2 regions of the Pseudomonas sp. GW821-FHT01E05 genome follow, and region 1 is predicted to be linked to the other one. Evidence: predicted binding sites of a transcription regulator. Region 1 holds the regulator's gene; the other holds the start of a gene.

Region 1 (4,366 bases):
GTGTATCGGGTTCTGTCTGATGACAGTCATGAATACCGCGCTTGCGTAGGCGCCGCCGAAGGCTCGGGCCGCCGAGCTTTTATTCGCCTTCGTCGAAGAAGTTATTGATCAGCGCAACCAGCGCATTCAGCGCTTCCTGTTCTTGTTCGCCTTCAGTGCAGAGATGGATTTTGGTGCCTTTACCGGCAGCGAGCATCATCATGGCCATGATGCTTTTGCCATCGACCATGGATTCAGGGGTACGTCCGGCTTTTATCTGGCAGGGATATTGACCTGCTACGCCGACAAACTTGGCAGATGCTCGGGCATGTAAACCCAGCTTGTTGATGATTTCAATTTCCAGAGCGGGCATCGCGGTGTGAATCCTTTAGCTTAGGTCGCGGTGGCGAACCTGGACGTTCTTCAGGGACTTTTGTAGAGCCTGGCCCAGACGTTCGGTCAGGTAGACGGAGCGGTGATGCCCGCCGGTGCAGCCAATGGCAATGGTGACGTAGGCGCGGTTGCTGGCGGCAAAGCGGGGCAGCCATTTCAGCAAATACGCAGAGATATCCTGGAACATTTCTTCGACATCCGGCTGAGCAGCCAGATACTCGGCAACCGGCTGGTCCAGCCCGGACTGATCGCGCAACTCCGGTTTCCAGTATGGATTGGGTAGGCAGCGCACATCGAATACCAGGTCAGCATCGACCGGCATTCCGCGTTTGAAGCCGAAAGATTCGACCAGAAACGCCGTGCCCGGCTCCGGCTGGTTCAGCAGGCGAAGTTTGATGGTATCGCGCAGTTGATACAGGTTCAGATGGGTGGTGTTGAGCTTCAGATCAGCGAGGTCGGCAATCGGCCCAAGCAGGTTGGTTTCATCATCAATGGCTTCGGCGAGCGACCGATTGGCGGTGCTCAGGGGGTGGCGTCGACGGGTTTCCGAGAATCGCTTGAGCAGGGTTTCCTCGTCGGCGTCCAGATACAGCACGTCGCATTGGATGTGCCGGCTGCGCACTTCTTCCAAAAGCTCCGGAAAGCGCGACAGATGGCTGGGCAAGTTACGGGCGTCGATGGAAACCGCAACCAGCGGTTGCGCCAGTTCAGTGTGAATCAACGCACGTTCGGCCAATTCCGGAAGCAGGCCGGCCGGCAGGTTGTCGATGCAGTAGTAACCGTTGTCCTCCAATACATCGAGGGCCGTGCTTTTACCGGAGCCGGATCGGCCGCTGACAATGATCAAACGCATGATTAATGACCGTTCTGCTCGTCCAGGACAACCTGGTACAGGGCTTCATTAGTTGCGGCGCTGCGAAGTTTTTCGCGCACTTCCTTGCGATCAAGCATGCTGGCAATTTGCCGAAGCAGTTCCAGATGCGCATCGGTAGCGGCTTGCGGGACCAGCAGGACAAACAGCAGGTCGACCGGAGCACCATCGATGGCGTCGAAATCTATGGGGGCGTCCAGGTGCATCAAGGCACTGATGGGCGATTCGCAGCCTTTGAGGCGGCAGTGGGGAATGGCGATGCCGTTGCCAAAACCGGTTGAACCAAGTTTTTCACGGGCTATCAGACTCTCGAAGACATCTTGCATCCCCAGATCCGGCACTTCGCGGCTGATCAGGTTGGCAATTTGCTCGAGGGCGCGCTTTTTACTGCCGCCCGGCACGTTCACCAAAGAACGGCCGGGGGTCAGGATGTTTTCAAGTCGAATCATGGGTTGGGAGTGTTAACGACCTGTTGCGCCCTGGAGGAGGCTCTGGGTCTTTTCCTTGTGCTTTTTGAGTTGGCGATCCAGCTTGTCGGTGAGTGCGTCGATTGCCGCGTACATGTCGTCATGCTCGGCGTTGGCGACCACTTCATTGCCGGGGATATGCAAGGTAGCTTCGATTTTCTGCTTCAGCTTTTCGACGGTCATCGTGACTTGCACATTGGTGATCTTGTCGAAATGCCTTTCCAATCGTTCGAGTTTTTCGCCGATGTAGATGCGCAGGGGTTCGGTCACTTCCAGTTGGTGTCCACTGATGTTGACTTGCATACAGCTTCTCCTTCGTTGCCAGTGCATAAAGCGGCAGGCAGAAATGCCTGCCACTGGAACGCTGTGGCGTGGCCCGTTACATCAAACGCTTACGTTCGCTCGAAGGCGCGATCCCAAGGGATTCGCGGTATTTGGCGACGGTGCGACGGGCTACCTGAATGCCTTGTGCCTCCAGTAAACCAGCGATCTTGCTGTCACTCAACGGCTTTTTCTGATTTTCCGCTGCAACCAGTTTTTTGATGATCGCGCGGATCGCTGTAGACGAGCATTCACCGCCTTCAGAGGTGCTTACGTGGCTGGAGAAAAAATATTTCAGTTCGTAGATGCCGCGCGGGGTATGCATGAATTTCTGGGTGGTGACCCGGGAAATTGTCGATTCGTGCATGCCGACCGCTTCGGCGATGTCATGCAGCACCAGCGGTTTCATCGCCTCATCGCCGTACTCGAGAAAGCCCCGTTGATGCTCGACGATCTGGGTGGCGACTTTCATCAGGGTTTCGTTGCGGCTTTGCAGGCTTTTGATGAACCAGCGCGCTTCCTGCAACTGGTTGCGCATGAAGGTGTTGTCGGCGCTGGTGTCGGCCCGGCGCACGAAACCGGCGTACTGCGGGTTGACCCGCAGGCGCGGCACGGATTCCTGATTCAACTCCACCAGCCAGCGTTCGTTGTCCTTGCGTACGATGACGTCGGGGACGACGTACTCGGCTTCGCTGGATTCGATTTGAGAACCCGGGCGCGGGTTGAGGCTTTGCACCAGCTCGATGATCTGCCGCAGTTCGTCCTCTTTGAGCTTCATACGGCGCATCAGCTGGCTGTAGTCACGGCTGCCAAGCAGGTCGATGAAGTCGGTGACCAGGCGTTTAGCCTCGGTCAGCCAAGGTGTTTTGGCTGGCATTTGACGCAGCTGCAGCAACAGGCATTCGCTGAGGTTGCGCGCACCGATACCGGCGGGTTCGAATTGCTGGATGCGGTGCAGGACGGCCTCAATCTCGTCCAGTTCGATGTCCAGTTCCGGGTCGAAGGCTTCGAGGATTTCCTCAAGAGTTTCGTCCAGGTAGCCCTGATTGTTGATGCAATCGATCAGGGTAACGGCGATCAGGCGATCAGTATCGGACATCGGTGCCAGGTTCAGTTGCCAGAGCAAATGACTCTGCAGGCTCTCACCGGCCGATGTGCGGGTGGTGAAGTCCCACTCGTCGTCATCGTTACTCGGCAGGCTGCTGGCACTGGTCTGGTAAACATCTTCCCAAGCGGTGTCGACAGGTAATTCGTTGGGGATGCGCTCGTTCCAGTCGCCTTCCTCGAGGTTATCCACCGTCGGGGCGGTTTCCTGGTAAGAGGGTTCCTGAACATCGGTATTGGCTTTCTGCTCGACGTTGTCGGCCAGAGGGTCGGCGTTATCGAAGTCGTCGCCTTCTTCCTGGCGTTCGAGCATCGGATTGGACTCCAGTGCCTCCTGAATTTCCTGTTGCAGGTCCAGGGTCGACAATTGGAGCAGGCGGATGGCCTGTTGCAGCTGCGGTGTCATCGTCAGCTGCTGGCCCATTCTCAAGACTAGCGATGGTTTCATGGCAGGGGCTTAACACCTTATTTGCCGGCGCACATGCGCCATCCACTACAGGGCGCCGAAGCGCCAAACATAAGCAAATTATATGCCTGAAACTGAAGTGTTTGCCTAGAGCGCGGTAACAATAAAAATTTACAGGATCTCATTGCTACTGGCGCTCTGACTATTGGCTGAACACCTGAGGGCGCGTGTTTGCCTAAAGCGCGGTAACAATAAAATTTATAGGGTTTTATTGATAGCGGCGCTCTGACGACTTGCCCAACACCTCAGCGCTTACAGGCGGAACTCATGGCCCAGATACACTTCCTTGACCAGCTCGTTGGCCAGGATGGTGGCGGAGTCGCCTTCGGCGATCAGTTGACCGTCGTTAACGATGTAGGCGGTCTCGCAGATATCCAGGGTTTCACGGACGTTGTGATCTGTGATCAGCACGCCGATGCCCTTGGCCTTCAGGTGATGAATGATCTGCTTGATGTCTCCCACCGAGATCGGATCCACACCGGCAAACGGTTCATCGAGCAGGATGAACTTCGGTGCGGTGGCCAGGGCTCGGGCGATTTCCACGCGACGACGTTCGCCACCGGAGAGGCTCATGCCGAGGTTGTCGCGGATATGGTTGATGTGGAATTCCTGCAGCAGGCTTTCCAGCTCCTGGCGACGTCCGGCCTTGTCGAGTTCCTTGCGGGTCTCAAGAATGGCCATGATGTTATCGGCAACCGACAGCTTGCGGAAGATCGATGCTTCTTGCGGCAGATAGCCGATGCCGGCCCGTGCGCGGCCGTGCAT
Region 2 (4,366 bases), on a different contig from region 1:
CGTTGCCTGCGGTCAATCTGGACTTGAGCCTGCCGCAGGATATGGTCAGGGATTTGCAGCCCCCGGGTGCACTGCTGCAGACCAAGCGTCAGCCGTTACTGCCAAAGTTGTTTGGCGCAAAACCAAAGTCGGACAGTCCGTTTCAGCTCAACGGTCGCTTGCTCAACAATGAAATGGGGTTGCAGCTACGTAATGAAGAGCGTCGCGAGGTCGAAGGTGCCGCGCTGGATTTCCAGTTCAAACAGTAAGTACAAACACCTTGCTGTGACCCACGGTCTTGACGCTTTGTCGGAGACTGGTCAGTCACGGCTGTTTGAGTGAAAAAACCACGGTCTGGCTAATTTCAAACGGCTGTTTTAGCGGGTACTCTATTGCTCGTCATTAAACACTTTGGCCGTCACGAGGAGTTTGTTCGTCATGAATTGCCGTGAAGGCTGTGGCGCCTGTTGCATTGCCCCTTCCATCAGTTCACCGATCCCCGGCATGCCCAATGGCAAAGCCGCGGGAGAACGTTGCGTGCACCTTACTGCCGAGCACCTGTGCGCCATCTTCGGGATGCCCGAGCGGCCGGCGGTCTGCGCGGCTTTTCAGGCGGATGTCGAGGTGTGCGGCAGCAGCCGTGAAGAAGCTATCAAATTGTTGGGTTGGTGGGAGCAAATGACGGCGGCTTAGTGTTTTCAATGTACGGAACTTCAACAATAAGGAATAAGACAATGGGTTCGCTGCATCGAATGGCTGTGCTGTGTGGTTTGACTGTTCTGCTGGCCGCAACGGCTCAGGCCGAAGATTGGCAGACTGCCAAGGATGAAAACGGGATCAAGATTTCCCTGAGTGAAGTCGCCGGCTCCCAATACAAGGCCTATCGCGGCGTGACGATCATGAAGACCTCCATCGCCAAACTGCGTGCCTTGCAAGAGGATGTCTCAGGGGCGTGCGCCTGGATTCATGAGTGCAAATCGCAGAAACTGCTCAAGCACGAAGGCGATCAGAGCTGGACCTACACTCAGTTCAGTCCGCCCTGGCCGGTTACCCCGCGCGATTCGGTACTGCACGTCACCACAGTCGAAGGCGCCGATGGCAGCCTGACCCGCAAACTGGAAGGTGTGCCAACGTATATTCCTGAAGAAAAGGGTTTCGTGCGGGTCGCTCAGGTCCAAGGCTTCTGGAAGTTCGTACCCAAAGGCGCAGATCAGATCGAAGTGACCTACCAGGTTCACACCGAACCGGGCGGCAGTGTGCCGTCGTGGCTGGCCAACAAGTTCGTCGTTGACGCCCCGTTCAACACTTTGAAGGCGCTGAAACAGCGCGCTGAAAAACCATAAGGTCTTGAACCGGTTGCTCTTTGAAAGAAGGTCTCCTGTTGGCGTAATGCAGTTCAGTTAAGCGAATGTGGTCCACTGTAGGAGCGAGCTTGCTCGCGATGGTCGTTAACGATAACGCGTGTTTACTGGCTAAACGCGGCGCACTTAAGTCCATCGTCGGAACGCCGCCCGGAGCAAGCTCGCTCCTACAACTGCCTTAACTGACCGGCATTACGCCTGTTGGCGGCCTTCTTTATGCAAAGTCTCTGAGTGCTGTGGGTGGAACGATGCTCACTGCTAAAGGTCGAGATGATGTAAGCCCATCCATGGGTTTTATCGAGGAGGCACCAATGCAAAAGTGGGAAGTCACTTTCGTTGATGATCATGGTGTTCAAACCGTCGAGCAGTTTGACTGCGAGCAAGAACCCACCATGGAGCAGGCTGCGCACTTGATACTTGCAAAGTTGCTGCCAGTCCCGGCCGAGCTCGATCTCAATGATCTGGAAGGCCGTATCGATGACCCCACGGTCAAAAGCCTGAAAGATCAGTACAGCATTCAAATCCTCGATATCACCCCGGCTTCTTGAGGCTCTGGCACAGGGGCTGGCTTCGCGCTACTCTGCAATCGAGATCAGCGAATGAATCGCTAAGGTCTGGTCTCTTGTCAGCTACATGCTTGTTTCCCGGCGGCAATCTTATTGTCGTATCGCTTTCACCATTGTGGTTGCGAGCGCAGGGAGTACGGAAAGTCTATCCATCAATTTGAGGAGGACGTTTCATGAGCACAGCCTATCAAGAAGACATCAGCAGCAGCGTGCTGCGCCGCATGAAAGAGGGCGGTTTTGATTTTTCACGATTCCATCCCATCGAGTTCTACGCCATTTTCCCGGATGAGGAGCGGGCGCGCAGGGCGGCAGGACATTTTCGCGGTGAGTCATTGAATGCTCAGATCAGCGTGCGTGATGACGGGGCCTGGCATCTGGAGCTAAGCAAGGTGATGTATGCCACCTACGGCGGCATCGGTGACTTCGAGCAGGATTTCGAGGCGGTGGTCGAGCCTCTGGGCGGGATTATCGAAGGTTGGGGCGTGAAGCAGGAGGTACGAGGGTTACTCGCATAACACCTATGAACAGCATCAACACTCAGCATCGGCTGACCTCAGGGTCGGCCGATTTCGTTTGTGGCTGTTGGAAGATCAAAAGATCGCGGATTATCCAGAGGTTCACGCGTGCAGCGAAATCAAGTCTGACTATGCTGGTGATAGCTATAGGCATTGCTTCGCAATGAAGCGGGAGCGATCGAGTTGGGGCGTTTGCTGCACGGGAATGGTGCGACACCTGCCGGGCTATTATCCAACTGATTGATATTAAAGCGTTTATGCCGCTGGCACGGGCCTTGCGAAGCCTTGGTGTCCGGGTGACAAGGAGTACGGCATGATCCGCACCTATTTTGATGAGATGTATGATGCCGGCGGCCAGGTCCGTCCGCATTATCGGGAGTTCGCCCGTTGGTTAGCCGAAACGCCTGACGAGCTTTTGGCACAACGGCGACGCGAGGCCGATCTGCTATTTCATCGCGCCGGTATTACTTTCACACTCTATGGTGATGAGCAGGGGACAGAGCGCCTGATTCCCTTTGACACTATTCCCCGAAGTATTCCCGCCAGTGAATGGCGGATCGTCGAACGTGGCTGCATCCAGCGGGTCAAGGCGTTGAACATGTTCCTCGCCGACCTCTATCACGAGCAGCGCATCATCAAGGCCGGCATCATCCCGGCCGAGCAAGTGCTGGCCAACGAGCAGTATCAGTTGGCCATGCAAGGGCTGTATCTGCACCGCGATATCTATTCGCATATTTCTGGCGTCGACCTGGTGCGTGACGGCGACGGCACCTATTACGTGCTCGAAGACAACCTGCGCACGCCCAGCGGTGTCAGCTACATGCTCGAAGACCGCAAGATGATGATGCGGTTGTTCCCCGAGTTGTTCGCTGCCCAGCGCATTGCGCCGATCGATCATTACCCCAACCTGTTGCTCGACACCCTGAAAAGCTCCAGCCCGCTGGAGAACCCCAGCGTCGTGGTATTGACTCCCGGACGCTTTAACAGCGCGTTCTTCGAACACGCGTTTCTGGCTCGGGAGATGGGCGTCGAACTGGTCGAGGGGGCTGATCTGTTCGTGCGTGATGACCGTGTGTTCATGCGCACTACCGACGGGCCGAAGGCCGTTGATGTGATCTATCGTCGTCTCGATGACGCATTCCTCGACCCCTTGGCGTTCAATCCCGACTCGATGCTCGGCGTGCCCGGTCTGTTGTCCTCTTATCGCTCTGGCAATGTAGTGCTGGCGAATGCCATCGGCACCGGTGTGGCAGACGACAAGTCGGTCTATCCGTTTGTCACCGACATGATCCGTTTCTATCTGGACGAGGAGCCGATCCTCAAGAACGTGCCCACCTGGCAATGCCGCAAACCCGAGGAGCTGTCCCACGTGCTGGCGAACCTTCCCGAACTGGTAGTCAAGGAAACTCAAGGTTCCGGCGGTTATGGAATGCTGGTGGGGCCCGCGGCGACGGCGGCGGAAATCGAGTCGTTCCGCGCGCGGATCAAAGCCAAGCCTCACGCCTACATCGCCCAACCGACCCTGTGCCTGTCGACCTGCCCGACGTTTGTCGAAAACGGCATCGCCCCGCGCCATATCGACCTGCGCCCGTTTGTCCTGTCTGGCCGGGAAACCCGGGTAGTGCCCGGCGGCCTGACCCGCGTCGCACTGCGCGAAGGATCCCTGGTGGTGAATTCGTCCCAGGGTGGCGGTACCAAGGACACCTGGGTGGTCGAGGATTGAAGGAAGCCTGCCATGTTAAGTAGAACTGCCTCGGATTTGTATTGGATGTCGCGTTACCTGGAGCGGGCGGAAAACCTTGCACGGATGCTCGATGTCAGTTATTCGCTGTCGTTGATGCCGCAGGACGGCCGTGGTGACGGTTTGCATGAGCTGGCGATGCCGCTGATGATCACCGGTACGCTGGATGACTATCTGGAGCGTCACGGTGCGTTGCATGCTGAA

The links. Region 1 encodes sigma-54, which starts transcription at its own class of promoters, with help from an activator protein. Its sites were predicted from a motif close to ANTGGCATNNANNTTGCTNT; they were not measured.
Region 2: AC07W5_RS08780 (circularly permuted type 2 ATP-grasp protein) is a predicted target of sigma-54. The motif match lies at 2,684-2,703, and genes of this name have one in related genera.

The regions. Positions count from the first base shown of each region.
Region 1 is NZ_JBWKWW010000004.1:344,252-348,617, reverse strand. Features, by position in the region: partial or broken gene AC07W5_RS10920 (ZIP family metal transporter) at 1-49, shown strand, start outside; gene AC07W5_RS10915 (HPr family phosphocarrier protein) at 80-352, opposite strand; gene rapZ (RNase adapter RapZ) at 368-1,225, opposite strand; gene ptsN (PTS IIA-like nitrogen regulatory protein PtsN) at 1,228-1,692, opposite strand; gene hpf (ribosome hibernation-promoting factor, HPF/YfiA family) at 1,705-2,013, opposite strand; gene AC07W5_RS10895 (RNA polymerase factor sigma-54) at 2,090-3,583, opposite strand; gene lptB (LPS export ABC transporter ATP-binding protein) at 3,854-4,366, opposite strand, start outside.
Region 2 is NZ_JBWKWW010000003.1:480,901-485,266, reverse strand. Features, by position in the region: gene AC07W5_RS08805 (translation initiation factor 2) at 1-248, shown strand, start outside; gene AC07W5_RS08800 (YkgJ family cysteine cluster protein) at 418-672, shown strand; gene AC07W5_RS08795 (START domain-containing protein) at 714-1,322, shown strand; gene AC07W5_RS08790 (hypothetical protein) at 1,628-1,888, shown strand; gene AC07W5_RS08785 (ribonuclease E inhibitor RraB) at 2,080-2,421, shown strand; gene AC07W5_RS08780 (circularly permuted type 2 ATP-grasp protein) at 2,735-4,144, shown strand; gene AC07W5_RS08775 (alpha-E domain-containing protein) at 4,157-4,366, shown strand, end outside.